4 regions of the Psychromonas saccharinae genome follow, and region 1 is predicted to be linked to each of the others. Evidence: riboswitches for the same ligand, from Rfam matches in the RefSeq annotation. Region 1 holds a riboswitch; each other region holds the start of a gene.

Region 1 (7,862 bases):
GAAATCAGACAATGAAACAGGCCAGCCAATATTGACTAACTTTGCACTTTTGTTTATTTGGGCTGACTTTAATCGTTGGTTTAAATATGCCTTAGCAAGGACAAAAGCATCGTCAATAAAATAATGTTGCGCGATAACAGCCGCCATCGCACTCGCTAAAATAGCGCCTAGTCCCAAACCAAATGTATTTTTTAAACGTTCACTACTTAATACAATTTCTCTTTGTCCATCAGTCCAATAATCAATACATCTGTTCTCGATTAAATCAAAGTTCCCCCCTTTAATTAATACACTTTTACAACCCAATGATATTAGCGCAAGTGCAGCCGGCTTACAGGATTCGCCAGTGAGTAATGCATGACCTGATAAAATAAACACTTCACGGGCATTTAAAGTTAGCAGATCAATCAATGGCAATAACTTATTTTTAATTTGTTCAATAATGCTGGGCTCAACAATATTATGCTCCGATTCCACGATAGCAACGGGATCATAAATAATAAAAGGGGGCACTTCCCAAGTCTGCTTATACATCGCTAATTTTTCTGCAAGAATCTGTACTTGCTCAATATTAGCTAACTGCCCGATTTTAATCACTTTTGCTGGGTTAGTTTTTGCTAAACCATCCAATTGCTGAATAAAAACATCTTCAGAAATTGATTCGAACACGCCAAGTTCCGCAATCGCAATAGCGCTAATCACAGAGCATGGTTCTCCAGCTAGATCATTTATAGTAAGGAGATCAGCTTGAATCCCAGTCCTACCAATAGGATCCGACGCTGAAATTGTCCAAACGATAGGGTTCATTTATACCTCTTCTATTTTTACAATCGCAGGTTGATATATTTCAGCGCCGCTTTCATTAAACTGTTTTGCTTTTTCCTGCATGCCTTGCTCAGCAGACATTGTGATGGTTTCATCTAATAACTTTATCGATATATCTCCATCTTCTAATTGTTTTGCATAATCACGCACATCCTGAGTAATTTTCATTGAGCAGAATTTAGGCCCACACATGGAACAAAAATGAGCGACTTTACCTGAAGTTTGTGGCAGGGTTTGATCATGAAATTCTCTAGCTGTGACTGGATCTAACCCTAAATTAAACTGATCTTCCCAACGAAACTCGAATCGCGCTTTAGATAATGCATTATCACGAATTTGAGCACCGGGATGGCCTTTTGCTAAATCGGCAGCATGAGCAGCTAATTTATAAGTAATCAATCCCGTTTTTACGTCATCCTTATTCGGTAAACCTAAATGTTCTTTTGGGGTGACATAACACAGCATTGCACATCCGTACCAGCCTATCTGTGCTGCACCAATAGCCGATGTGATATGATCGTAACCAGGGGCAATATCCGTCGTTAAAGGGCCTAATGTATAAAATGGTGCTTCAAAGCAGTCTTCTAACTGTTTATCCATATTTTCTTTGATCATTTGCATCGGAATATGGCCAGGACCTTCAATAATCACCTGAACATCATGCTCCCAGGCGATCTTACTGAGCTCACCTAAAATTTCTAATTCTGCAAACTGAGCCTGATCATTAGCATCTGCAATAGAACCAGGACGCAAACCATCGCCAAGCGACAATGACACATCATACTGCTGACAAATCAAACAAATTTCACGGAAATATTGATAGGCAAAGTTTTCTTTATGATGTGATAAACACCATTTGGCCATAATAGAACCGCCTCGCGAGACAATTCCCGTTAGACGTTTAGCAGTCATCGGCACAAAACGTAATAATACACCCGCATGGATCGTAAAATAATCCACGCCTTGCTCTGCTTGTTCGATCAAGGTATCTCGAAAAACTTCCCACGATAGGTCTTCAGCAATCCCATTCACTTTTTCAAGTGCTTGATAAATAGGAACTGTACCAATAGGCACAGGGGAATTACGTAATATCCATTCTCGTGTTTCATGAATATTGCGGCCCGTTGATAAATCCATAACCGTATCGCCGCCCCACAATGTCGACCAAACAAGTTTCTCAACTTCTTCTTCAATGGAAGAACTCACCGAAGAATTACCAATATTCGCATTAACCTTAACCAAAAAATTACGCCCGATAATCATTGGCTCTAATTCAGGATGATTTATATTGGCGGGAATAATCGCTCTACCACGCGCAATCTCACTGCGTACAAATTCAGGTGTGATATTTTCCTGTAAATGCGCACCAAAACTATGGCCCTTATGCTGAGAATGTAAATCTGTATTTTTTATCCGTTCGCGCCCCATATTTTCTCTAATCGCAACGTATTCCATTTCAGGCGTAATAATTCCCTGACGTGCATAATGCATTTGAGTAACAATTTTCCCTTTTTTAGCACGTAAAGGCTTAGCTAAATGAGCGAAACGTAATTCATCTAATTTATTATCATTTAGGCGTTTTAGTGCAAATTCTGAAGATACCCCACTTAATGTTTCACTATCATCACGTGCAGTAATCCAACTATGGCGTAGCTTATCTAAACCAAGGTGCACATCAATTTGTACTTTTGAATCAGTATAGGGACCTGAAGTATCATAAACAGGAATAGGTTCGTTTTTTTCAACACTTGGATTGTGTTCATCGTCACCAATAGCGGTGTCACTTTGATGAATTTGGCGCATTGCCACTTTGATTGGATGAAGTACTCCCTTGATAAATATTTTTTCAGAATTAGGGTAGGATTCATTATTTAAATTATGGATATAATCTTGCGCAGCTTGACGCGATTCTTTGCGTGATAAGCCATGACGATTAGTCGTTTTTAGATTTGTATTTACTTGAGTAGACATAGCATTCTTTACCTTTTAAAGTGAAAAAGAGTGCTTGTCGAAAAATAGTGGAAAGTATAAAGATCACATGAATAGTGACTTCACCTTGTTCCCTTCGTAGGTACTAACCCAATCAGGTTCCACGGATCCCGCTTATTAAAAGCAGTCTCAGCCCTAAGGCACTCCGACAAGAAAAATCAGTATAGAGTAAAAATTAGATGAATAAAAGGAAAAAGCAGCGATTAGTTTTTAGCTATCAGACATCAGTAAAAGAAAAACTAAGTATGTTTGGGTTGACTCGTGTTAAGAGCACCCCGATCAAAATACCTCGGGGGTAACAGAGGAGTTAAGATGATAACGAAGAAGATACATCTCAGGGATGATGTAAGAAGCAAGAGAATATCAAAAATAAAAAACTGATAGCTGACAGGCTAAAAACTGACAGCTACCTTTGAGCTATTTAGTTGGCTCTTGAATTTGGTATAAAGTAGGTTTATGTTCATCACACACGGTTTCACAGTCACAACTTTTTTCGATTCCCACACTAGAAAGTCCACCACAACTGCCTTGAATGCGTTTACCACCCATAATGACACCAATCGCCATCGCAACAACAACTAATAAAAAAATAACAAATGCGATAATAAATTCCATAATTCCTCCCAATTAATGAGTACTACAACGACTACCTTTGCTTTTAACGCCTTGCTCCGGACGAGTTAAAGGACTTGTATGTAAACGTGCATTTTCAAGTAACTCTTCCGTTGTATGACGAGTATTCCCCTGTTCAACTTGAATACCCGCATTTAATAAACGAGAAAGTGTGTTCTCTCCGATTTTTCGAACGATAACACCATCACAATGCATTTTATTAAAAAGTTCTATAATTGATTGTTTAGAAGAACAGCCTTTACCTTCTAAGGCGGGGTTCTTATAAACACCAATTTCTTTATTCTCTTCATTGTAAAAAGTGAATAGCTCTGTTTTTGAAAATTTATGAGAAAGCTTTTTTTCACTGGTGGCAATTGCATAAATCATCTTTAATTCCTTATACAAATAATATTAACTTTATAATAAACCAACTGTATTAAATATGTGACTTAATTTTCGCGAGAAAGATAGCTCACCTAATTATTAATGAGTGGCATTATAAGTAAACAGACAACAAAAAGCCCTTAGTGTTCCCACTAAAGGCTTTTTAGTTTATCTAAATATTAAAAATAGATAACTTATTCGTTAATTGCTTTCGCTTGAACAGCTGTTTCTAGTACATCAACAGGAACAAGTTCATAAGCTGCTTGCGGTTTTAATACCACATTAGATTTGTTTGCAACCATTAGCATTTGTTTTAAACGGCTTTCTTCAAATGGTTTAAGCAATAAACCTTGAATATCAAATAGACAATTCAAACCTAATAATTCACGTTGTAATTCAAAATGTGAACTTAGAATACTGATATCTGCTGCCGCTGATGTTTGACCCGTACGAATACGTTTAACTAATTCAATTCCCGCATTATCTGCGAGTAAAGAATCAACAATGATAAGGTCAAAATCTTGCAATGCAACTGAACGTTCAGCTTCAATTGTTGTAGCAACACCTTCAACGTAAGCAACATCAATTGATTCTAATTGCTCAATTAATTGAATACGTTCTGCAGCTTCAGCTTCAACAACCAATACCTTCATTGAATTGATTTCATTTGCCGCACTTTCACCTTTAGAAATAGGAGAAACTTGGCTATCAGCAGGAGCGCCAACACCTTCCATGCGTGCAATATAGCCACGCTTAGGAATAGTTGAAATATTCAAACCATGTAAACTTAATGTCCCAATACTTTTACGTAATTGAGAAATATGTTGATTAATTGTATGGTCAGTCACTAAACGACCCCATACATATTGAGCAAGATCTTCACGCGTTACAACGGTATTTACATTTTTACATAAAAAATGTAAAAGAGAAGTACGTAAAGGACCTAAATAAACTTTACGACGACCATGAATCAAGCTATTTTGACTTGTATCGATGTGGAACTCGCCCACCACTAAACTTTTTTCTAACATAAGAGCACCCGCCTATTATATTGAATTTTAATTGTTAAAATTTTGGTTATCGGACTGTTAAATCAGTCTCTAATTGTTTTTATTCATGTGTACAATATCAATTTTAGGTAAAAAAACAAGTCATTTTGTGTAATATGACCGCACCGTCAACTTCTGTGCCCTTTATGCTACTTTAATAGCTTGATTTTTAAGAGGGGAATTTAAAAACATAAAAAAAAACTATTTTCATATGAAAATAGTTTTTTTATTAATATGACCACTTTTTAAAGATTATGACACGTCTTTAACCGCAATAACGGTATCAGCCTTATCGGTATAATTTTTGATTTGATCAAAATTTAGATAACGATATGTGTCTGCAGCAGTCGCATCTAATGATCCTGCATACTTCATATATTCTTCAACCGTTGGTAGTTTACCTTCTATTGCAGCAACTGCCGCTAATTCAGCAGAGCTCAAATAAACGTTCGCACCATTACCTAAACGGTTAGGGAAATTACGTGTAGAAGTAGAAACGACTGTCGATTTATCCGCTACGCGTGCTTGGTTCCCCATACAGAGTGAACACCCAGGCATTTCGGTACGTGCACCGACTTTACCAAAGATACTGTAATAACCTTCATCAGAAAGTTGGCTTGCATCCATTTTTGTTGGTGGTGAAACCCATAAACGCGTTGGTAAAGTTCCACCAAAGTTTTGTAGCAATTTACCAGCAGCACGGAAATGTCCAATATTCGTCATACATGAACCAATAAAGACTTCGTCAATTTTTTCACCCGCAACTTCAGACAATAATTTCACATCGTCGGGATCATTTGGACAAGCAACAATAGGCTCTTTAATATCATTTAAATTAATGTCGATAACAGCTGCGTATTCAGCATCTTCATCCGCTTCCATTAACTGAGGATCAGCTAACCATGCTTCCATCTCTTCAATACGACGTGTAATAGTACGAACGTCTCCGTAACCTTCAGCAATCATCCATTTAAGCATGACAATATTTGAATTTAAATATTCAATAATAGGTTCTTTATCAAGCTTAATTGAACAGCCCGCAGCACTTCGCTCTGCAGATGCATCTGAAAGCTCAAATGCTTGCTCAACTTTCAGTTTTGGTAGTCCTTCAATTTCAAGCACTCGACCAGAGAAGACATTAATCTTACCTTTCTTCTCAACGGTTAATAGGCCATCTTGAATTGCTTGGTAAGGGATGGCATTCACTAAATCACGTAACGTAACACCCGGTTGCATTTCACCTTTAAATCGTACTAGTACAGATTCAGGCATATCTAATGGCATAACACCTGTTGCTGCAGCAAAAGCCACTAATCCAGATCCAGCAGGAAAAGAAATACCAATTGGGAAACGTGTATGGGAATCACCGCCAGTCCCAACAGTGTCTGGCAATAACATACGGTTTAACCACGAATGGATAATACCGTCGCCAGGACGCAGTGCGACACCACCACGGTTCATAATAAAGTCAGGTAATGTATGATGCGTATTTACATCAATAGGTTTAGGATAAGCAGCGGTGTGACAGAATGATTGCATCACTAAATCAGCCGAGAAACCTAAACACGCTAAATCTTTCAATTCATCACGCGTCATCGGTCCTGTCGTATCTTGCGATCCAACCGAGGTCATTCTTGGTTCACAATATTGTCCTGCACGAATACCTGCAACATTACAGGCTTTACCGACCATTTTTTGCGCCAGTGTATAACCTTTTGTAGAAGCTTCAGTTTCAACAGCTAGTTGGAAAACCGTTGAAGCATCAAGGGAAAGTGACTTACGTGCACGTTCAGTTAAACCACGACCTACAATCAGTGGAATACGGCCACCAGCACGAACTTCATCAAGAATAATATTCGTTTTTAAAGTGAATTCAGAAATAACTTCACCGGTTTCATGATTTTTAACAACGCCTTCAAATGGATAGATATCAATCACATCGCCCATATTCAGGGTATTTACATCCATTTCAATCGGTAGTGCACCTGAGTCTTCCATTGTATTAAAGAAAATTGGTGCAATTTTACCGCCAATACAAACGCCGCCAGCACGTTTATTAGGCGCATAGGGAATGTCGTCTCCCATAAACCAAAGCACAGAGTTAGTCGCTGATTTACGTGATGATCCTGTTCCGACAACATCGCCAACATAAACAAGTTGATGGCCTTTTTCTTTTAATGCTTCGATTTGTTTAATCGGGCCAACCACACCTTCTTCATCGGCTTCAATACCATCGCGAGAAATTTTAAGCATCGCTAACGCATGAAGCGGAATATCCGGACGAGACCATGCATCAGGCGCAGGCGATAAATCATCCGTATTCGTTTCTCCAGTGACTTTAAATACAGTCATCGTTATCTTTTCAGCAACAACTGGTTTCTTTAAAAACCATTCAGCGTCGGCCCAAGATTGAATAACCTGTTGAGCAAAAGTATTACCTGCTTTTGCTTTTTCTTCTACATCGTAAAAGGCATCAAACATTAATAATGTATGTGATAAGGCTTCCACTGCAAGTGGCGCAAGCGCTTCATTATCAAGTTGAGTAATTAATGGTTCAATATTGTAACCCCCCTGCATCGTGCCTAATAATTTAACGGCATGTTCAGGAGTAACGATAGGCGATACCACTTCAGAGGCTGCAATAGCGGATAAAAACCCAGCTTTTACATAAGCAGCTTCATCAACACCGGGGGGAATACGATTTTCTAAAAGGTCGAGGAGGAATGCTTCTTCTCCTTGTGGTGGGCTTTTTAGTAATTCAACTAATGCAGCTGTTTGTTCAGCATTTAAAGGTTGTGGAACAACGCCTTGTTCAGCACGTTCTGCGACATGTTTACGATAAGCTTCTAGCACAATAATAACCTCTTAGTTTCAGCGAGATCCGCTGTATTGGAATCGTTTTATTGACATAAAATCAAATAAAGTATATCTCACTATGAATACAATTGAAATTAAACTACGTTGGAAAAAGAATCTAGCAAAATCTTTGTGATTCACTTCCTA
Region 2 (7,862 bases), 1.9 Mb from region 1:
AGAACGTAAAACCTGATTATTATCGAGCACATTTAAATAACCAACCTGCTGTTCCGGTGCGATATTAAGTGCAAAAGCATTGGGTGCATCAGGTGGAAGTGTTTTTTGCCAATCCCCCAACATTTCACTGCGAACGAGCCAGATAACCGCAATCAACATTAACGATCCCGATAATGCTGCTAGTTGAATAATACTATTACGTGGTGATCGTTTGATGCGACTTAATGCCAGCACCATCGCAGGTCCCCATTTTACTTTACTGAGCAGATTTAACAGGCCGTAACCTAATCCAGCAAGTACAGCAAACAGAATCACAAGGCCAATACACACAATCCAAACCTGTGGCGTATTACCATAGAAGGCAATAAATGCAACGATAGGTAATGCTATTAACCATCTACTGTTACTTTTCCCCTGTGGTGCCGTTTGTGGTTGAAGCACAGAAATAGCAGGTGTACGCAATAAATTAATGAGAGGAATACCCAGTGCAGGCAAACCGATCAATACCGCCACTGACAGTGCGAAAATAAAAGGTTGCCAACCGTAACTTGGTAGCGCTTTTGGTAAAATATCCGATAAAGGCAAACGCAATAAAAATTCTAATCCTAACCCAAGCAAAGAACCAATGGTAAAAGCACAGACCAAAATAATGCTTACTTGCGAAAGCAACCATTTACGCAACCACAAGCGGCTTGCGCCCATGCTTTTTAACATTGCAACACTTTTCCCACGACTCGTCGCATAGTGTCGACAGGTCAGCACTAAAGTGATCGATGCCATTAATAACACCATCATAATGGTCAACGACAAATACTGCTTTGCTTTATTAAATAACTTTCCCGTACGACTTTCGTTTTGGTCACTTAACCAAGACTCATCGGATTGTAGTTCATGATCCGTTTGTAATTGTGCCAAATTATCATCATTGCCATTAAAGAAGGTTCTGTAACGAACCCGACTCCCAGCTTGCACCGCCCCACTTTTATCAAGATCGGACTCATGAATAAACACATTAGGTCGAGTGCGAAAAGGGTTAAAGGAAACTTCAGGTTGCACAGCAATTTTTCCCGAAACGATCAATTCTGCATCGCCAATCGCAACTTGGTCACCGGCTTTTACATTTAATAATGAAAACAACCGTTCATCAAGCCACAGTTCCCCCTGTTTAACTTGCGAATGAACTTCTCCCGCTTGATCGATAAGGGCTAATTCCCCTCGTAATGGATACGCTTTATCAACGGCTTTTACGCTGACTAACTGTAAATCCGTATCACTAAATGCCATCGTAGCGAAACTAGTTTGCTGAGAGATGGTGAGATTAAGTTTATTGGCATCGTCGAGTAAAGGTGTTGTTGGCGGATTAGCAGAACGGAAAACTAAATCGGCAGCGATTAATGTCCGACTTTGATCCGTCATCACTTTTTCGACACGTATTGCCAAGGCAGATAACGCAATCACACAGGCAATAATAAGCGTTAGCGCAGCTAAAACAGGCCAAAGCTGCCCCGACCAAATCTCTCGCCAACTCCATCGCAGCAACATTTTATTGCCAGAGTATTTATTATTCATATTGATTGAACCTCTTCTAAACGGCCTGCTTTAATGGTTAACACGCGAGAACATTTCTTAGCCAACACCGGGTCATGAGTCACAAGAATCAATGTAGTCCCATTGTCTTTATTGAGAGAAAACAGCAAATCAATGACATTTTCAGCTGTATGCTGATCAAGGTTTCCGGTTGGTTCATCGGCAAAGAGGATTTCAGGCTCTGTCATAAATGCACGTGCCAATGCAACTCGTTGTTGCTCGCCACCAGAAAGCTGAGACGGTAAATGCGTGGCACGTTCGGCTAATCCAACCGACGCTAATAATTGCTTGGCTTTTTCTATATCTTCACCTTCCCCACGTAAAATAGCGGGTAATGTTACATTCTCTAGTGCAGTCAGAGAGGGAATTAATAGAAAACTTTGAAAAACGAAACCAGTAGATTGGCTACGAATTAAAGCACGTTGATCATCGTCCAACTGTGATAATGGTTGGCCAAGCAATTCAATTTCGCCATGGCTAGGTACATCTAAACCAGCTAATAACGTCATTAGGGTTGATTTACCAGCACCAGATGTGCCAATAATAGCAATTGTCTCTCCACTAAAGATTGAAAATGAGATATCTTCTAAAATAGATAATGTAGTTCCATTGGAAACAACGGACTTAGCAACCGAACTGACTTTTATAATAGGTTTTAACATGATAAAAATATTTTCCTTTTTCTTCGTCTTTATATTTTCGACTTCCGTTAATAGTGCAACACTACTTATTCTCGGAGACAGTTTAAGTGCAGGTTACAAAATGGATGTAACGCAAAGTTGGCCATACTTATTGAATGAAACAATTGTAAAAAAACAGCAAAATAGAAACCAAATAATTAATACTAGTATTTCCGGTGATACAAGTGGAAATGGGTTAGCTAGGTTACCCAATTTATTAAGACAACATAAACCAGATCTAGTTCTTATTGAATTAGGTGCAAATGATGGTCTACGAGGCTTTAACCCTTCTATCATTTCAACAAACATTGAAAAAATGATAAAACTTATCCAAGCCGAAGGGGCAAAAACATTACTGATGCAGATTAATGTACCGACTAATTATGGAAAAAGATACTCACAACTTTTTAGTGGAATATACCCTAAGTTAAGCGAGAAATATGATATTCCACTGTTGCCTTTCTTTTTAGTCAATATCTTTACTGAAAATCCTGAATGGATTATGGACGATGGATTACACCCAAAACCAATCGCACAGCCTTGGATTTCAGGGTTTATGGAAAAACAATTAACGTCTTATTTAAATTAATTAATACCTTAATCAATGTTCGGTTTAACGCCCTGGACATTGATTAACTAGCCAGCATGGATAAACTTTGAAACTGCGTCAGGAATACCGGCTCTTTGTAATTGCGCCATTTCCCCCGAACTAATAATTTCCCCATGGTCAACAAATAAGTAATGTGTCGCAGCATTAAGTGCATCTGATAAATGATGAGTAACCATCATGACGGTCATATTCTGTTGCTTCGCTAACGATTTTACGATGTTAAGCATTTCTTCTCGCAAGACCGGATCTAATGCAGAAAAAGGTTCATCTAAGAGTAGCAAAGGATTATTTTGAACAAAACAACGTGCCAGTGCGACGCGTTGCTTTTGACCACCAGATAACTCACCAGGAAGTCGCGAAAGCAGTTTTTTTATACCAACTTGCTCACACACTTCGACGATCTTTTGTTGCTGTTCCTTGTTTAATTTCAGCCCAGGATTCAATCCTAGACCGATATTATCGTGGACACTTAAATGATCAAAAAGATTACGTTCTTGAAATAACATAGACAATGGTCGGAGGTAAGGTTCGGTATTAAGCATGGAATTTCCAGCAATGATAATATCGCCATTTTTAGGTTCAATAAAACCAGCAACTAAATTAAGTAATGTACTTTTGCCAGCCCCACTTCCGCCTAACACGGCAACAATATCACCTTGATTAATGGCCACATTAAAATGAAACGCTTCTTCTTCATAGTCATAAATCACATCATCAAATTTGAGCATATATATTACTTATCGTTATTTTTTAGCATTAGTTTTTCCATCATTGCAAACATACCAACACTAAATATTAATAGAAACAATGAAACAACAGCCGCAGACTCCATTTGATAACTGCCTAAAAGCTGAAATAAATACAGCGGCAACGTTTTAAAATCTTGGCTACCAAATAAAGCAATGGCACTTAAATCACCAATGGATAATACAAAGCTAATTGCATAAGCATGAATAATTGGTTTTTTAATCGCTTTCCATTCAATCAGATAAAAACGCGAAGGACCCGACATACCTAAACTGCTTGCTAATAAATTATATTGCTGAGCAATATGCAACATAGGTTGTGCTAATGTTTTAATCACATAGGGCAAAGCCATTAATGCATTAACGACAATAACAATCACTAATGCCAGATCAAAAATATTCGTCCAATTTCGTAGTAACAAAAAAATACCAGTGCTAATCACAATACCCGGTGTAACCAATATAATTGTGCCAATCAGCTCTAATTTATCTGCACGAAAACGCAATCCGAGTAAACGCCAGCGACGACTGCTTATTAAAATGAGCATACCAGCGGCAAGGGCAATAAACGCAGCAAAGGTAGCAACAACAAATGAATTCCCAAGGGCAGACCAAAAATGCCAACCTGTCACTACATCGATAAATTGAGTATTAATGCCACTGAAAATTACCATCAATAAAGGAGGAATAACAAATAAAGTCACCAGAGTTATCCAACTAACATCCCACAGCAAAGCGCGTTTACTATCTGCAAATAATGGTAATTTGTCTTGCCGTTCTTCACTGGTCACCGCAATCACCTTCGAAAAACTTTGTATATATAAGACTAACCCTGCACAAAGAAACATTTGCCAGAGAGCTAATAATGCCCCCGATTGTAAATCAAAATCGAATTTAATGGCCTGATAAATAGCCAACTCAATCGTCGTTGATTTAGGGCCGCCCCCCAATGCCATGACCGTGGCAAAGCTTGTAAAACAAAGCATAAACACTAACCCGCAAACATGCGGTAATTGTTGACGTATAACAGGCCACTCGATTAATTTAAATTTATTCCAGTGATATATACCAAGGTGAGCAGATAATTTATGATGTTCAGTCGGAATCGATTGTAATGATTGTAAAAATAACCGCGCAGCAAAGGGTAAATTAAAAAATACATGAGCCAATAGAATGCCATTTAACCCATAAATTGAAAAAGGCAGTTGTTTATCAAAATAATTAAAAATATCCGAAATCACCCCACTGTTACCATAGATTGCAAGTAAACCAAAAATGCCAACTAACACTGGCAGCACAAGGGTCGTTGCAAATAGCTTCAATAGCATTTTTTTAGCAAAGAAATGACGGCGAGATAAGGCATGCGCAACGGGAATGGCCAAGACAACACTTAACAATGTTGATATAAACGACTGATAAAAACTAAATAACGTAATATGCCGGTAATAAGTGTCAGACCAAAGCGCCGTCGGATTAAAACTAGACGAATGTGATAATAACCCCACTAGCGAAGCAGCAACAAACACAAAAATAAACCCGGCAGTAATAATACCGGGTATAAAATGACGCGATCTATGCATTAATTAATATCACACTTACTCAATTGACCCATTCAACCATTCTTTTATCCATGCTTTATTATGGTTAGCGACTTCGTTATCAGGGAAATAATAAGATTTGCTTGGTTTGGATAATTGCTTAAACCCATCGGGTAAATCAACATCAATGACCGGATACATCCAATTACTCGTTGGAATAATCGATTGAAACTCTTTGCTGATAATAAATTGCATAAATTGATCAGCAAGAACGGGATGATGACTACTTTTTACTTTAGCAGCAACTTCGACCTGTTCATAATTACCTTCTGAAAAACTAGCCGCTGCATACTGTGTATTTTCTTCTGCAATAATATGATATGCCGGTGATGTGGTATAAGAAAGTACCATATCAGCTTCCCCTTCTAGGAACATATTATAAGCTTCAGACCAACCTTTCGTTACCGTCACTGTTTTTTTGGTTAGCATTGACCAAGCATCCTGCGCTTTATCGCCATATACCCATTTCATCCACAACATTAGCCCTTGGCCCGGTGTAGAGGTGCGTGGATCTTGGTAGATAACTTTAATATCATTACGCTCTTCCACCAGTTCCTTTAAACTTTTTGGTGGATTTGCCAATTTTTCTTTATTATAAACAAAGGCAAAATAACCATAATCAAAAGGAATAAAGGTTTTATCTTCCCAACCACCGGGTAAAGTGATATTGGTCATATCGACTTTATGTTCAGCTAATAGTCCCGTATTTTTTGCTACGCTCATACTATTATTATCAAGCCCAAGTATCACATCCGCTTTACTATTTTCACCTTCAAGACGAAGACGATTTAAAATAGAAACCCCATCATCAAGGGCAACAAATTCAAGCTCACAGTCACATTGAGATTCAAATGCAGCTTTAACTTTAGGACCGGGGCCCCAATCGGACGCGAAGGAATCGTACGTATAAACAACTAATTTATCAGCCAAAGCCGGCATTGAAATAAGGGTTGATACAGCAACAACAGAAAGGATTTTTTTCACTATGCACTCCATATATAGTCTGGACATGAGCATAGAAAGTGGCTATCAATAAAGGTCAAAGATTAGCTCAATTCCTACGCCAGTATTATCTGGTTCAGGTCGACGGGTAAGTTTTACAAACAATCTCAGCCTAAAAAATAAGCACCCCGTTGAGAATTATTATTATACACAAAAGGTTGAGTTAAATAATACTTATTTACGCTTTCTAGCGACTACTGATAATTAAGACATCAATAGACCGTATATCTATCAACAAACAGATGAGTTAAGGATCGAATTGATAGACGCTGATTTTTTCAGTAATAATTATAAAATATATACCCGTTACCAATCAAGATGCGTTTATCAGTCACTAGCTCGGATACCAAGGCAAGGCGTAACATGATGGCAATGGCTAGCCCTTATCGAATGTTATAACGCAGTATTGGTGTTCGAGCTAGTGACCCGCAGGGCAAGATGAGAGGCAAACATCTTCGTTGTTATAAAGTCTCGATTTAACCCGTTAGATCTTCACCTTTATGCCTAGAATCTGCTCACCTCTCATCTTGCTGATTTCTGCATCTTGAATGGTAACGGGTATAGATATCAAATATATTTAAAATATGTGAGCTATACTCTTTTTACACTATTTGAATTTCCATACTGCATAAAGAATTAAACACGGAAGGAATAATAATTATGCCCCCGACGCATTCGAATATTCACCAACAGCCAATATATCCATCGATCAAAAAGTTACGAAATCGCTATAAAACAGCATTATCTCTCATCGCCATTCTTATTATTTTATCGCAAATTGTTATGCAGTCGCTATTATCTAATTTAGTTCATGATTCCGATACAATAAACCTTGCTGGCAGACAGCGCATGTTAAGCCAGAAAATCACTAAATTAAGTTATTATATTTTATCAACCTCCTCGTTTGAGCAAACAAATCGCTATCGCAGTGAACTAAAAAAAACCACTGCATTATGGCAAACATCACATGATGGATTGATTAATGGCAATAAAGCACTCAATTTACGCGCTAAAAATAGCACCGAAATAAAAGCTTTATTTGCTCAAATAGAGTCTCACTTTCAAACCATGCTTAACATAACGAAAATCGTACTCACAACCGATGAAAAACAACATCTACAAAATACGATTGCAAGATTACCGTTCTCCGAAAATGCTTTCTTAACGGGAATGGACAAAATAGTATTTCAATATGCAAAAGAAGCGAATGATAAAGTTTTAATCGCGAAATGGACTGAAATAACACTGTCTGTTATTGCCTTAATCGTTCTCTTATTAGAATTACTTTTTATTTTTACCCCCACTGCAACAAAATTACAGAAAAGTTTAGAAAAGTTAAATCAACATAAAAAAGATTTACAAAACCTATTTGCAGCCAGTCCAATTGCAATGTTATTAGTCGATCCTGAAGATTGCAGCATATTGCAATTAAACAAAAAAGCATCTGCATTAATTGGTGAGCCATTTGATGATAACGGTAAAAAAGCGGTATTAGATGACTACCTTGACGCTAATTTTGAAAGTAATAATCTGTTTATTAATAAACTTAAACAAGGCGTCAGTCTCAATGAATATGAAATGGTATTTTTAACCGCACAAGGACAAATGCATGAGTCTTTAATTTCCGTTCGTAATATTT
Region 3 (7,862 bases), 1.1 Mb from region 1:
AAAATCACTCAATCTCATCACATTGCTGTGGATATTGAAACAAAAGTCCCCCCGAAAGAGCAGCCACCGCTAATTTAGGTATGGTATAATTTTTTAATCTAATACAGTGTTATATAAGGAATACCTGCGTGGCCAATCATCAAAATCATCTACAATATTCACTACTTGGCCAAAACAAACAACATGAGCCATTAGCTTCACGTATGCGCCCTAGCACCCTGGCTGAATACATTGGCCAGGCACATTTATTAGAAAATAAAAACTCACCTTTAAGACAAGCAATTGAACACGGTATTATTCACTCATGTGTGCTTGTTGGTCCACCGGGAACAGGGAAATCGACTTTAGCCAGTATTATGGCCAACAGTGCTGATGCCTATATTAAACATTTATCGGGAGTAATGGATGGGGTAAAATCGATCCGAGAAGCCGTTGCTTTTGCTAAACAAAACAATGATAGACCCACGGTAATTTACCTTGATGAAATCCATCGATTATCTAAATCACAACAGGATTCATTATTACCGCATATTGAAGATGGTACTGTTCATTTGATTGCAGCGACAACCGAGAACGTCGCCTTCGAATTAAATAAAGCGTTACTCTCAAGGTTAGCTATTTACCTATTAAAAACCTTACCTAGCGATGCGTTAGTTACTATGCTTAAACGGGCAATTAATGATACAAGTCGAGGCCTTAATCAAGGTGACATTCAATATCAAATAATTTGTGAAGACGGTTTACTCGAGGTTATTGCTAACCTTGCGAATGGTGATATGCGTATTGCCCTTAATACATTAGAGCGGCTGTATGATACATCTCGACCACACGATGGTTCAATTGAAATTAAATTAACCAAAGAAACCTTAAAAAGTATTATCGATTCTAAAACTACACGTTTTGATAAAAAAGGTGAAGATTGGTATAACTTAATCAGTGCTTTTCACAAAAGTATACGTGGTTCAGATGCACAGGCAGGACTTTATTGGGCAGCTAGAATGATTCATTCAGGTTGTCCTCATGATTATATTTTCCGTCGCATGTTAGCAATTGCATCTGAGGACGTTGGCAATGCAGAGCCCAATGCCGTTAAATTAGTATTAAGCTGTTGGCAAGCCTTTGAACGTTTAGGTATTGCTGAAACAGACTCACTGGCGCAAGCTGTGACTTACCTGGCAAGTTGTCCGAAAAGTAATGCGATCCATTTAGCGTGGAAAAAAGCATTATACGACGCTAAACATTTACCAGACTACGATGTGCCAATGCACTTAAGAAATGCCCCAAGACAAACCATGGCTGATTTAGGCTACGGTGTTGGCTACCGATATAGCCATGATGAAGATGGCGCCTATTCCATCGGCCAACAATATCTACCCGATGAATTAGTCGATGCAGTTTATTATGAGCCAAATGATAGGGGATTCGAGAAAAAGATAAAAGATAAATTGGCTTACTTACAGATGCTAGAAACGAATCATAAACGCTAATAGACACCTAACCCACATGGACTAGTAACCAACATGGGCTAGGCGCTAAAATCAACGTAACAATATAGGCACATAGTCCCGTACATTCGGTACTGCATCAATAATATTATGTTCAACCATAAATTGAGCATAATGATTATAACGTTGCATATCCGTCGCAGCGGGACGTAAAGAGAAGCGCGTTAATGTATCATTCCAAGCACGTTTATTTAATTCATTATTTAATGTGTCCGGTGAATAAGTAACAAACTCTTTCCATGATTCATCTTGATGATTAACAATATAATTAGCAGCTTGCTCTAATGCGTTATTAAATGCGATTACAACGTGCTTATCATAATTTTTAGCATTCGCAATCAATATAAGCTCATCATAAACAGGCACCCCATGTTCTTCTGGAAAAAAACTTTTAGTTTGAATGCCTTCTAATGCCAAATGAGTAGCTTCAAAGTTTCGAAATCCCCCCCAGATTGCATCTACTTCACCAGAAGCCAGGGAAGTGGTTAAATTCATGCCAACATTTACTATTTCAACATCGGTAAGCTGTACATTATGCGACATTAACATCGGCCCTAATGCCGCTTGCTCATTGCCAACTACGGATATACCAATTTTTTTACCTTTGAGGTCGGTTAACCCTTTAATATGACTATTATCTAATACTGTTAATGCATTAAGTGGGGTCGCAATTAACGTAGCCGTTCGAATAAGTGGTAAACCGGCAGCAACATCCATAATCAAACTTGGTTGATAGGAAACAGCGAGGTCAACTTTCCCCTCTGCAACCAACTTAGCAGGCATACTCGGATCTTCAGGCTGTTGAATATCAATATCAAGACCTTGTGCCTTAAAGTATCCACGTAGCTGAGCGATAACAATCGGCCCATGGTTTGGATTAACAAACCAATCGAGCATTAAAGTTACTTTTTTATTCTTAGCCATCACCGATGATGACATAGTAGTGACAATCAACAGGATAATTGTTAATAGTTTATTGAATTTCATTAATGTTCCTTCTATGCCTTTTACATATAAGATACTTGACGCTTTTAATGCACAATTATTTTTTAATAAAACCGATTACGATTAATTAAAAAATCACTCCGCCAAATATAGGGATGGTGCAAGAGAGTACCATAGACATTAAATAATCGGTATACCACTGCATAAAATCTCAATCGAACATTATCGTAAATCTTGATGGCCTCGAAAAAAATGATTAACGGGACCATGCCCATGACCAACGGATAATTCATCTGCATGAGCAATGGCTAATGAAATATATTGTTTAGCAAGCATAATAGATTGATATAAGTCGTGGCCTTGCGCCAAATAAGAAGCAATAGCAGAAGACAATGTACAACCCGTTCCATGAGTATTTTTTGTATCAATGCGACGACGGGAAAATGATTCAATTGAATCCTGCGTAATCAATATATCAACGCTTATTTCATTCATTGCTAAATGCCCTCCTTTCAATAATATCGCATTAGGTGTTAACGCCCTTAATGGGTTAACAAAATTGTTTATATTATCGATTTCTAAAGAGTATTTTTGCCCAGTCAATACAGCTGCTTCCGGGATATTAGGTGTAATTAAATGGGCTAATGGAAATAGGTCGGATATTAATGTATTCATTGCAGAGGAAGGCAACAACAAATCACCACTGGTTGCCACCATAACCGGGTCAACAACAACAAATGCAGGGCGATACTGTTTTATTTTTTGCGCAACAAGTTTAATAATATCAATGCCGGCTAGCATGCCAACTTTGACCGCAACAATATTAAGATCCAGAAAAACTGCATCCAGTTGCTTTGCAATATACGCAAGGGGGATTGGAAATATAGCACTGACAGATTGCGTATTTTGAGCTGTTATTGCAGTGATCACCGAACACGCATAACCACCAGTAGCTGAAATAGCCTTAATATCAGCTTGAATACCGGCACCCCCACCGCTATCAGAGCCCGCAATAGTTAAGACAATCGGGGGAGACTTTGTCGTATTAGTGGCTAAATCAATGGAATTTGACATAAATTTCCTCTCACCAGCGAGCAGGATCTACATCAAGCAACTCTTTGCTTTTTCTAACAAAAAGCATAAATAGCAAGATAATAGTTCCCTACGCCAGTATTAACTGAATCAGGTTCTACGGGTCTTGCTCAATAGTGAATCAACTAATACGCAATCTCAGCCTTAACAGCCCCCCGACTATATTTATATAAGTACAATAACGAAAAAGGTCGAATTGCACTTATGTGTATGCGTAAATCTAACGTTGGTCGTCGACCTCTACCCCCTCAGGTATCGAAAAAGTAAAGTAATCTGCAGGTATATTTTTACTTTTTTGAGAGTACGTTAAGGCGAAATCACTACGTTGTCCTTGTGCTTCAATTACTTCAAAACGGCTAATATTCCCCGTTTTATCAAATTCAAAAATAAAACTATTTTGCGGCGCACTGACGTCTTTCGTTTTAATCATAAATTGTTCATTTTGTTTTTTAACTGTGTATTTATCCCACTGAGCTTGAGTGGCCCCAGAAAGTAAAACAAAGGGTGTACCTGCAATTGCATCACTTAAATTGACCAAGGTAACCTGTTCAATAAAAGGACTGTACATCCACATGGTAACGCCATCTGAGATAATAAGATCTTGTTCTGGTGTCAACACTTCCCAACGAAATTTACCAGGGCGAGAAATAGACAGTGTCCCTTCGCTTTTATTGAGTACCTTGCCTTCGGCATTCGTCACAACTTGAGAAAACTGAGCATTAATTTGCTTAAACTGTGCTAACTTTTCCTTTAATAAATCAGCATCACTTTGCGTGGCAGAAACAGCATAAAGTGGAGTCATTATCAGTAAAAATGCCGCTAAAATAATTTTTTTCATTGTTTAATCCTTGACTGGAGGTGGTGCAAGTACATCACGACTGCTATTTGCACCAGAAGGCGCGCTAATCACGCCCTGTGCTTGTAATTGATCAACCAATCTGGCTGAACGATTGTAACCAATTCTAAATTTACGTTGAATACTGGAAATCGACACTTTACGTGTTTCCGTTATAAATGCGACAACTTCATCAAATAGCGCATCAATCTCTTCATCTCCTTCAGCTTCTTCACCAGGAAGAAGCGTATCTAAGGACGTTTCACCATTAAGAATATCTTGAATATAATTCGGCTCACCACGTTTTTTCCAATCATTAACCACTTTATGAACTTCATGATCATCAACAAACGCCCCATGAACACGTGTTGGTACGCCCACACCTGGTGGCATATAAAGCATATCACCATGACCCAGTAATGTTTCAGCGCCCTGCTGTCCTAAAATAGTACGAGAATCAATTTTACTTGAAACCTGAAAGGCAATACGCGTTGGTATATTGGCTTTAATCAAACCAGTAATAACATCAACCGATGGACGTTGTGTTGCAAGAATTAAATGAATGCCTGCCGCACGTGCTTTCTGTGCAATACGAGTAATCAGCTCTTCACATTTCTTACCAACAATCATCATCATATCGGCAAACTCATCAACAACGACAACAATACTTGGCAATTTTTCTAATTCTGGTGCTGAGACATCCATACTATCGCCCGGTTTCCATAAAGGATCGGTCAAAGGTTCACCTGCTTCAATACTTTCTTTCACTGCTTTATTATAACCCGCCAAGGTACGTACCCCGACCGCCGACAGCAATTTATAACGACGCTCCATTTCCCCTACACACCAACGCAATGCGTTCGCCGCTTCTTTCATATCCGTAACGACTTCAGTTAATAGATGTGGAATACCTTCATAAACACTTAACTCAAGCATTTTAGGGTCAATCAATATCATACGAACATCTTCAGGAGCCGATTTGTAAAGTAAACTAACCAACATACAGTTTACCCCAACAGATTTACCTGAGCCCGTCGTACCCGCAACTAATAAATGCGGCATTTTACCAAGGTCAACCACAACGGGTTGCCCTGAAATATCCGCCCCTAAGACCATACTTAAAGGTGATTTAGCTTTTGCAAAGGCATCACTACCAAGCACCTGTGAAGAAAATACAATTTCTCGATGCTTATTAGGTAATTCAAGTGCAATAACTGATTTACCTGGGATTTGATCAACAACACGTACACTCATTGCAGACAACGCACGCGCTAAATCTTTTTCTAAACTGGTGACAGTACTAACTTTCATACCGGGTGAAAGTGCCAATTCAAATCGCGTAATAACCGGGCCTGGTAATACATTGACGACTTCCGCTTTTATTTTAAATTCAAGTAATTTACTTTCAACTAAACGTGCCGCCGCATCCAAATCCTCTTGGGAAATAGGGTCATATTTCTTATTGGGCTTATCCAATAAATCAATACTTGGAAAAGGTGCTAAACCCGATTCAACTTTTCTTTTAATAACAGGTCTAGCGTGTTCAGGAAGATGAGAGAAATCAACTTTTGCTTCAACTTTAGGAGCCGGTTTCGAGGGCTGAATAACATCCTTTTCAATAGTTGGAATAGGCTCATCAAAGACGTCATCATTAAAATCATCGTTAATAGAAAATGGTGCATTATCATATTCATCATCGATTTCTATATCATTAAAACTAAACCCGGGTAATGCATCCGCAGCATTATCATCCTCGATGATAACGTCTGGCTCAGATTCAGTTTGTATCTGTTCTATTTGAGCAGCTTCAGGTGTAATAGCGGCAACATTAGCAATACTTTTTTGTTCAATTTCTTTTTGTTGTTTTTGCTCTGCCTTTTTGGTACTTCGCTCCGCTAACATGGTTGGAATATTGACCAACCAAGCACAAGTGGCAATGACGAAAGCCCCTACCCCATCAATAAAACGCAACCAAGAAAATCCAAATAATAATGTTGTCCCTGAAATCAAAAGAGTCAACAAGATTAAATTCACGGCTAATAAGCTAAAGAAACCTAACATGCTTTGCGCGACGATATCACCAATTAAGCCACCTGAAGGGTAATAATGAAAGTCATTAAAATTAAGCGACGCAATGCCTGACATACTAAATAACGTAAAAACAAAACCAACAACACGCAAGCCCAGGTTTAAAAAATCGATATCAAGTTTTAGTTTAGGTTTCCAAAGTAGAATCCATGCCATAAACACAATAATTAAAGGAATAAAATAAGCTAATAACCCAAATGCATAGAAGAGGATATCGGCAACCCAAGCACCGCCTTTTCCGCCCGCATTTTCTATTTCAGCAACCCATTGTTGCTGGGACCAACTGGGATCAGTTTCGGAGAATGTAAAAAGAGAAATAGAGATAAAAATAGCAATAAAAACACTGACTATGATGCCAACTTCAAATAGCTTTTGCACACCGTTAAGGTGATTGATCATATTTTTTTTCAACACAAAAATAACCTTGAATACTAAAAATGAAATGCGAATAATGATACTAATTCTGTTGACCATCTATTGACAATAAATGCTTAAACTAGTTCATTTATATACTTTATTTGTTACTAATCTAAAAAATCTTCAGGTAATTGATGACGTAAACGCAGCCATATTTTACCACTAGCAAAGGCAGAATCACGCACAATTTGCATAATATGTTGCACTTCCCCTTGTTCTAATACTGCTTTTATTTCAGCATAAAAAGACAAAGCAATGGATCGTGCTTCGGTATTAGAAAAGTAAAAAGTACCTACTTTTCGATAAAGATCCTGTAATCCATTAAGTATTAATACATAAATCATATTATTTGAGGAGACTGCGACCTCATGGTAGAAGCGATAGTCAAATTCAGTAAACTCTTCACTACTCGAATCAATCGACGGCGCATCTTCTAGAAAATCAATGACACTTTGCTGGTTATGTTTTGCTGCCATACGTAAAATAATGGCACTAACATTGGTTCGTACCGACATTAATTGGTCAATAAAATCCCCTCGTCGAGCGACATCTAACCTTGTCAACGTACTCAAAATATTTAAACCAGATGTTTCCCAGAAATTATTTACTTTAGTCGGTTTTCCGTGACTAATCGTAATCCATCCATCCTTTGATAATCGCTGCAAAACTTCGCGTAGAGTGGTACGGGTGACACCGATCTTATCCGCTAATAAGCGTTCTGCTGGCAACTCTGAGTTAATTTTAATCGAACCATTCCAAATAGATTCAATTAAATATTGCTCAGCAACGTCTGCAGGGCCTTTTACTTTCATTTTCATTTAACGCGTTCACCTCTTCTTATTATTTTTATGATACCACAGACAATATGGGGTGATATAAGTCCTTGTTTAAACAATATTGAAAATAAAAGCGTGTTATTTTCAATATTGTTTTACTTTCGAATTCATTAGCAACTACAATAACTTTCTTTTTTTAAGTTC
Region 4 (7,862 bases), 1.3 Mb from region 1:
GACCCGTGCATTTGGGGCAGCGACTTTAGTCGCTCATATTTGAAAAGAATATTATGCTTTGTGTCATAGACAGTCCAAAACCGACACATCAAAAGGGGCAATGTGTAGGTTCTAGACTTATTAACATAGAATAATTATTTATCAGACTAATGTCCTGATTCCAAATAAATATTAGAATCGGAACTTCAGTTTTGAACGTGCTTAACTTCCTATCACACCACCATCTTCCTTGGTGATCATCACAATTGTCGAGCGTGGTTTATTCTCTCCGCCTGCTGGGAAGTGCGCCGTTGGATGTTGTATACCGACGAACATGGTTTTTTGGTCTTCAGAGAAGGTTAACCCTGTTACTTCACAGCCAATTGGGCCGGTTAAGAAACGGCGTACTTCCCCTGTATTGGGATCGCCGCATAACATTTGGTTATTGCCTTGCCCGGCAAAGTCACCTTCGTTCGAGAAGTTACCATCGGTTTGAATCCATAAACGACCTGCTTTATCAAAGCCGATTCCATCTGGGCTATTAAACATATTGTCTTTATTAATATTGTCACTGCCACCGTATAAATTATCTGGGTGAACAACGGGGTTACCGGCGATCAGGTATAAATCCCATTTAAATGCATCGCTTGTGTGGTCATTATTGGTTGGTAACCAGCGAAGGATTTGCCCGTAGTGGTTTTCTGCACGTGGGTTGGGGCCGCCCACATCTTGTCCTGATTTTACGCCACGGTTTTTGTTATTGGTGAGTGTACAAAATACGTGCTTTTTGTCAGGGTGAATGGCTACCCATTCCGGTCTGTCCATGGTCGTTGCGCCAACCTGCGTTGCGGCTCGACGTGCAAAAATCATCACTTCAGCTTGGCTGTTAAAGCCATTTTCCTTGGTTAGGCCATTTTTACCGTAAGTGAGTTCTAACCATTGGCCATTACCTTCTAGTTTGTCGGCATGCATACCAAACTGAGCAACATAAAGTGTACCTTCTTCAAGTAAACGACGGTTTGCACTGTCATTACCTTGTTGATATTTATTTTTTGATACAAATTTATAAAGATGTTCACCACGCTCATCATCACCTAAGTAAACAATAGCATGGCCATCATCGGCAAGAACAAATGCAGCATTCTCATGTTTGAAACGACCTAATGCACTACGTTTTAATGGCGTTGATGTAGGATCCATGGGATCAATTTCAACGACCCAACCAAAACGGTTTGGTTCATTGGGATTTTTAGCTAAGTCAAAACGTTCATCAAAGTTATGCCATTGATATTTACTTTGTTTAGCTTCGATACCATAGCGGTCGTAGTCGTTGTTAAGTTCTACGTCTTTTTCTGCGCCAAAGAAGCCATTGAAGTTTTCTTCACAGGTTAGGTAAGTGCCCCATGGGGTTTGTCCGTTTGAACAATTATTAATGGTACCGAGTATTTTTGTACCGGTTGGATCAGCTTTTGTCTTTAATAGCTCATGACCTGTCGCTGGCCCTGTCATTAACATTTCTGTATTTGCAGTGATACGGCGATTTAGTTTGCCGTTTTTATCCATAACCCATTGTCCATTTTGTTTACCTATTTCGACAATTGTGACACCTAATGCAGCTTGTGCTTTTTTTACATCGTCGGCTGTCATTGATTTACCTTGATGTGGAAAAAGAAATTTATAATTAGTGTATTCATTATTAACAGCCAGTAGAGCTCGGTCTTTGGACATTGGAAATAAGCTCATACCATCGGTATTATCACCAAATTGCATTGCCTGTGCCGTTGAGTTTTGTTGGCCATCGGCATTAAACGCAGGAGCATTGGCAAAAATAGGGTCACCCCAAGACATTAAATTACGCGTGGTATAACCTGCTGGTACGGTTATTGTGTCAGCCGTTGAAGTTGGAATTGCCGTGAAATTTAATAATGGGCTATTTATGCTTCCTGCAATTGCTTTTGCCACTGGGTTCAAGGCTAAAAATGTCCCCGCGCCGATGGCTGCTGAACCGAATAAAAAACCACGTCGAGATAAACGTGCATTCACCATCTTGCTAAAATCAGTGTCTTTATCTAATGAGTTTGTCATGGGATTACCTAGTTAATATTTAGAAGTCGGGTATTTATACCAATCGTAATAATTAGCTGATCTATTTTCCTGCGCAAAATTTAGATCACATATTTAATACAATTGGTTTTAGAATGACTGCTAGGCTAGCACCGTAATGTGACAGGTTTGTTACGGATTTATATTTTTATTAAACATTTAATCATGTCGATATTGTCATCAGCTTTATGCTTCCTTTTTTGGAAGTGATTTTATCGTGACCTTTCTATTGACAATAAAATCAAGGTTATCTATTCTGATTTTGGAATCGGGGGGGCCTAGCGGCTGAGAGAACTCATAGAGTTTGACCCTTATTACCTGATCCGGGTTATGCCGGCGTAGGGAGATTATACTGAGAATTCAGGCCCTACTATTATTGTTAATAGTGGGGCTTTTTTTTGCTTTATATTCTTTCATTGTTAATTTTTACGAAAGGATTAAACCGATGGAAGCAAGTGTTGCCATTCAAATATTACCAGAAACCGTCGATAAAGATGAAATCATCCGCGTGGTTGATAACGTTATCGATTATATAAAAAGCACTGGGTTAAGTTATTACGTTGGCCCCTGTGAAACCTCTATTGAAGGTGATTTTGACCAATTATTTGATGTATTAAAAGAATGCCACAAAATTGCAATTAATGCTGGCACACCGGGCGTTGCATCTTATATCAAAGTGACTTACCACCCGGAAGGTGACGTATTATCTATTGATAAAAAGGTCACTAAACATCATCAATAAATGCATCCCTATTGGCACACTGCTTTTGCTTATTGGGATATGGGCGTTTATTTGTGCAGAAAATATTGTGCCTGCTTTTATGCTGCCATCTCCTCTTGATGTTGCCCACGCCTTTATCCGTGATTTTTCACTTTTAATGCAACATACAAGTGTCACCCTAGTGGAAGCTTTTTGGGGATTGAGCTTAGGAATTATTGTTGGTTTTATCGTTGCTGTTTTAATGGATGAATTCAACTTTGCCTATCGCAGTTTTTACCCATTAGTTGTGCTTACTCAAACCATTCCAACCATTGCTATTGCACCGCTGTTAGTACTGTGGATGGGGTATGGCATGGCGCCTAAAATGGTATTGGTTGCGTTAACCACCTTTTTTCCTATCACAATAGGGTTACTCGATGGTTTTAAATCAGCAGATAAAGATATGGTTGATTTAATGCGAGCAATGGGGGCGGGAAAGCTGCAAATATTTCGATATATAAAGCTGCCGGGGTCGATGACTCATTTCTTTTCGAGTCTCAAAATCTCTGTTACTTACTCTATTGTCGCTGCCGTTATTTCTGAATGGCTTGGCGGGTTTGAAGGGTTAGGCGTCTATATGATTCGAGTCAAAAAATCCTATGCATTCGATGAAATGTTTGCGGTTATATTCCTGATTTCGATCTTAAGTTTAGTGCTGATGAAATTAATAGATTTATTAAAATATACTGCCCTTAAATGGGAAAGAGCAAAATAATTAAGGAAGATAAATAGATGAAAAACTTACTTTATATCGTTATGTCGATATGTATCAGCTGTAACGTTATGGCTGCGGACGAAAATAATACATTAGTACCTATTACGTTTTTGTTAGATTGGACGCCCAATACAAATCATACCGGAGTTTATGTCGCACAGGAAAAGGGGTATTACGAAGCAGAAGGGCTTAAAGTGGATATTGCTCAGCCAAGTGATGGTGATGCTGCGATGTTAATTGCGAGTGGGCGCGCCCAATTTGGTGTGAGTTTTCAAGACTCTTTAGTGCCGGCCTTTACTCGAAGAAATAAGGTGCCAGTGACTGCTATTGCTGCGTTAATTCAACATAATACATCGGGCCTTGTTACATTAGCGTCTTCTGGAATTACACGACCTAAAGCATTAGCTGGACATAAATACGCAACTTGGGATATGGCCATTGAAAAAGCGATGATGAAGGAGTTAATCGAGTCCGATGGTGGCGATTATTCAAAACTAACATTAATTCCAAGTACCGTGGCCGATGCTATTTCAGCCATTCAAACCAATGTCGATAGTGTTTGGGTTTACTATGCGTGGGATAAAATTAGAGCTGATATTGCCGGAGTAGAGACTAACTTCATGGCGTTTAAAGATTATGCACCTGAACTTGACTATTATAATCCGATTTTAATTGCAGGCGATGAGTACCTTAAAGCGAATCCTGAACAAGCAAAAGCATTTTTACGTGCGACCGAAAAAGGCTATCAATTTGCGATGGCTCATCCCAATCAAGCGGCTAAAATTTTAACCAAACTTGTGCCCGAGTTAGATGAAAAATTAGTGATGAAAAGCCAACAATGGCTAGCGGATCAATATCAAGCCGAAGCTGCACATTGGGGAGAGTTTGACCCTAAAAGATGGAATGCATTTTACGATTGGTTATACCAAGTTAAGGTGTTGAAAACGCCAATTCCCGCAGGCACTGGATTCACTAATGACTATTTACCTTTAGATTAAGCGATGCCGATTTTTCAAGCAAAAAACATAGCCCAATCCTATGAAGGGCAAGCGGTTATTGATGATATATCCATTCAATTGGAAAAAAATGAAATCGCCTGTCTGATAGGTACAAGTGGTGTGGGTAAAACGACTTTGTTTCAAATTTTATCGGGTTTGCATCAACCGACAATGGGGCATGTGTTACTTGATGGTCATGATATTACCGGGCAAGCGGGTAAGGTGAGTTATATGTTACAAAAAGACATGTTACTCCCTTATCGTACCATTGAAGATAATATTGCCTTGCCGCTTATTATTAAGGGTATGTCTAAGAAAAAGGCTCGGATCAAGGTTAATAGCTATTTTGATCAATTTGGATTGTCTGGCACACAAAAAAAATATCCTTCGCAATTAAGTGGTGGCATGCGTCAGCGAGCGGCACTGTTACGGACGTATCTTTTTTCTAATAAAGTTGCCTTATTGGACGAACCTTTTTCTGCATTAGATGCATTGACCAAACACGAAATGCATCAGTGGTATTTGTCTATCATGCAAAAAATAGAGCTTGCTACACTCTTTGTTTCCCATGATATTGACGAGGCTATTTATTTATCCGATAAGGTGTATGTCATGGCGGGTAGCCCTGGCAGAATTGTGAAAGAAATACCGATAATAAGGGCATTACAAGATCGCGATGCATTTAGTCTGTCACCGCAATTTTTAATGTATAAAAAGCAGCTATTGAGTTATTTACAATAGTTGGTTAAGGGCAGAATTATTCAATTTTCACTGTTATCATAAATATTGAATTGTTAACTTTTCTATTGTACAGCATCGGCTATCTTTTCTTTATCTTGCTGGATTTCAGCGATCATTTCTTCAGTATTATCACTTTCTTTTGCGATGTCTTGAATCAGGTTTACAATTAGGTCACAGGTAACTTTTGCCTCTGAAAGTCTGCCCATATCGAGTAACAGTTTTGTACGATGTTGGTATCCTTTAACAATGTAATTTAAACCTGTATAAATATTATTTTTGTTGTAATACATCAAAGCTTCTAAGATTGCAGTGGCTTCATACTTTTCGCCCTTTCGTTGTAATAATATTGCTTTTCCAACATAAGCCATAGGTATCAACTCATAAGTTATATCGTGATCATCTATGGAACTAAAATCATCAATAAGCCTATCGTAAATGTCAATTGCTAAATTATTTTGCTCCATATGCTCTAATATAATGGCTTTGCCAGTATAAGCTCGAGTAATTTCTTTTATCGTTTGTGACTCACTTGACTCTGCAAAATGTTCGATCATTATATTGTAATATGCGATAGCATCTTTACAGCGTTCAGATTTTGCTAGCACATCTGCATAGGGGATAAGTATTGGCTTGATATCTACTTCGGGAAAGTCTTCGTAGCGAGTTATTAAATTATTGAAATTGGTAAGTGCTTCATCAATATGGTCGAGTTTATTAAGTAATTTGTTTTTATTGACCATTGCGGTGATGAGCGTTGTAATATCTTCAAGTTGATACTGATTATATCGATTAAATTTTTGTTCTATATTGTCATAGACTGCTATGGCATTATCGGCTTCTTGGAGCTCGTTAAATTCATTGCCTTTTTTTAGCATCCCCTCCAAAACATAATTAATGACGAAAGGTTCATCATCATCGTCAAAATATTTAATCATGACATCAATATTAGCAATACGATCCATGGGCTCACCAAGAATCGTTAAATGGCCTCCTTTACATAATATCGCCATTAGTACTGTTCTTTTTAAATCCTTATCGGTATGTCCAATGAATCTATTTATGACATCATCACAGCTAGCTATAGCTTCAGAGCTTGGACCTAATGGTCCTAAATCGTGAAAATATTCGGACTGTACCAGCGTGGGGTAACTTGGTATAACTAAATCATCTTTTGTTGTTAAGTTTGCCGCAGCTAAACGGGCTAAACAGTCTATTTTAAGTAACATAGCTGTGGCGACTACATGTTCTTCCTGAGGTGTTACTTTTAGGGCTATCATTTTATCAATTTCATGGATAGCCATAGCATCTTGACCTCGACTCGTAAAATATATGGCTCTATTGCATAGTTTATCTACAGATACTGTTTTTGTTTTTTTTCTCAAATAATAAATCACAATAAGTGTCGCGATGATGAGGCTAGGGATTAACATTTTTTCAACTCCATTTGTAAATTAAAAGTAACTCTAACATCAAAATTAATTGATTGAAAAATGCATCAATAATTTTTAATTATTTATACTGATTGTTAATGGATATTTATTCGCTTAGCTTTTACATTAATTCATCGAACCATATTTTTGTCGATCGTATTTTATGTTAAAACGCATAGTGATATTAACTGGAATGGTGATCTTTCAATGCTTAAAGATTATGTCATTGGGACAACCTTAGGTTGGAGTTATGGTGAAGCGTTTGATCAAATAAAAAGTGCATGACAGATTTTCCCTGTTAACGATATTTGTACTAATTTTAAGAAGTTAATGGTAGGGCGCGTTGATATGGTACCTACAACATACCGTAATGGATTAGCATGTATCGAAGCGTTTAACTTACAGAATAAAGTAGTAATGCTCTCTCCAGACATTCAGGATATTAATGGTTACATTGGATTTTCAAAACAACCAAAATTATCTAACTTTAAACGGCTTTTCATGCACGCCTTAAACAAATGATCGACAATGGCACTGTGTCTCTGATTAATAATAAATATCAGTTACAATATTAACATTGCTTACGTTCCTAATATCATTTTACAGTAGCGAGTTATGTTTTGCATGGTAAGCTTTCCGCATTGTAATCACTTAATTAACAGATTTTATTTATGAAAGACATTAATTTCAACACTATCTTTAACGATATTTTTATTGAGCTACAGCCGATGGAAAATCCCGGAGTAGCTGCTTCTTATATTCCTGAATTGGCAAAAATTGACCCGGATAAATTTGGTATACATTTAAGTCATGTCGATAAGGGCGATTTTTACCAAGGTGATAGTAATGAACGCTTTTCTATCCAGAGTATTTCCAAAGTGTTTTCATTAACCTTAGCAATGCGTTTAATCGGTGGCAACCTATGGTCTCGAGTGGGGGTTGAGCCTTCAGGTACGGCATTTAACTCTTTAGTCCAACTTGAAGTTGAGAATGGTATTCCGCGTAATCCCTTTATTAATGCAGGGGCGATTGTTGTTTGCGATGTGTTAATGACATATTTAGATAATCCTAAAGTCGAATTATTGGATTTTATTCGCACTATCGCCAATAACCCAAGTTTAGAATATAACCAACGC

The links. Region 1 has a riboswitch for thiamine pyrophosphate ahead of thiC (phosphomethylpyrimidine synthase ThiC). Riboswitches for the same ligand answer to the same signal wherever they lie in the genome.
Region 2: linked by a shared signal. The riboswitch ahead of thiB (thiamine ABC transporter substrate binding subunit) and the one ahead of thiC (phosphomethylpyrimidine synthase ThiC) in region 1 are both predicted to bind thiamine pyrophosphate.
Region 3: linked by a shared signal. The riboswitch ahead of thiD (bifunctional hydroxymethylpyrimidine kinase/phosphomethylpyrimidine kinase) and the one ahead of thiC (phosphomethylpyrimidine synthase ThiC) in region 1 are both predicted to bind thiamine pyrophosphate.
Region 4: linked by a shared signal. The riboswitch ahead of ACR30L_RS03125 (thiamine-binding protein) and the one ahead of thiC (phosphomethylpyrimidine synthase ThiC) in region 1 are both predicted to bind thiamine pyrophosphate.

The regions. Positions count from the first base shown of each region.
Region 1 covers NZ_CP195153.1:3,896,309-3,904,170, forward strand. The annotation lists gene thiE (thiamine phosphate synthase) at 1-807, opposite strand, end outside; gene thiC (phosphomethylpyrimidine synthase ThiC) at 808-2,796, opposite strand; TPP riboswitch at 2,869-2,972, opposite strand; gene nqrM ((Na+)-NQR maturation NqrM) at 3,232-3,429, opposite strand; gene ACR30L_RS17470 (NifB/NifX family molybdenum-iron cluster-binding protein) at 3,442-3,813, opposite strand; gene ACR30L_RS17475 (winged helix-turn-helix domain-containing protein) at 4,005-4,841, opposite strand; gene acnB (bifunctional aconitate hydratase 2/2-methylisocitrate dehydratase) at 5,112-7,712, opposite strand.
Region 2 covers NZ_CP195153.1:1,957,886-1,965,747, reverse strand. The annotation lists gene ACR30L_RS08670 (ABC transporter permease) at 1-1,569, opposite strand, end outside; gene ACR30L_RS08665 (ABC transporter ATP-binding protein) at 1,566-2,249, opposite strand; gene ACR30L_RS08660 (GDSL-type esterase/lipase family protein) at 2,248-2,856, shown strand; gene thiQ (thiamine ABC transporter ATP-binding protein) at 2,904-3,605, opposite strand; gene thiP (thiamine/thiamine pyrophosphate ABC transporter permease ThiP) at 3,611-5,203, opposite strand; gene thiB (thiamine ABC transporter substrate binding subunit) at 5,219-6,205, opposite strand; TPP riboswitch at 6,260-6,364, opposite strand; gene ACR30L_RS08640 (diguanylate cyclase domain-containing protein) at 6,884-7,862, shown strand, end outside.
Region 3 covers NZ_CP195153.1:2,784,102-2,791,963, forward strand. The annotation lists gene ACR30L_RS12350 (replication-associated recombination protein A) at 129-1,487, shown strand; gene ACR30L_RS12355 (ABC transporter substrate-binding protein) at 1,539-2,492, opposite strand; gene thiD (bifunctional hydroxymethylpyrimidine kinase/phosphomethylpyrimidine kinase) at 2,673-3,524, opposite strand; TPP riboswitch at 3,593-3,710, opposite strand; gene lolA (outer membrane lipoprotein chaperone LolA) at 3,763-4,380, opposite strand; gene ACR30L_RS12370 (DNA translocase FtsK) at 4,384-6,864, opposite strand; gene fadR (fatty acid metabolism transcriptional regulator FadR) at 6,990-7,700, opposite strand.
Region 4 covers NZ_CP195153.1:693,714-701,575, forward strand. The annotation lists gene ACR30L_RS03120 (PhoX family protein) at 202-2,064, opposite strand; TPP riboswitch at 2,343-2,444, shown strand; gene ACR30L_RS03125 (thiamine-binding protein) at 2,528-2,824, shown strand; gene ACR30L_RS03130 (ABC transporter permease) at 2,850-3,557, shown strand; gene ACR30L_RS03135 (ABC transporter substrate-binding protein) at 3,575-4,555, shown strand; gene ACR30L_RS03140 (ABC transporter ATP-binding protein) at 4,559-5,296, shown strand; gene ACR30L_RS03145 (hypothetical protein) at 5,359-6,726, opposite strand; gene ACR30L_RS03150 (hypothetical protein) at 6,874-7,011, shown strand; gene ACR30L_RS03155 (glutaminase) at 7,398-7,862, shown strand, end outside.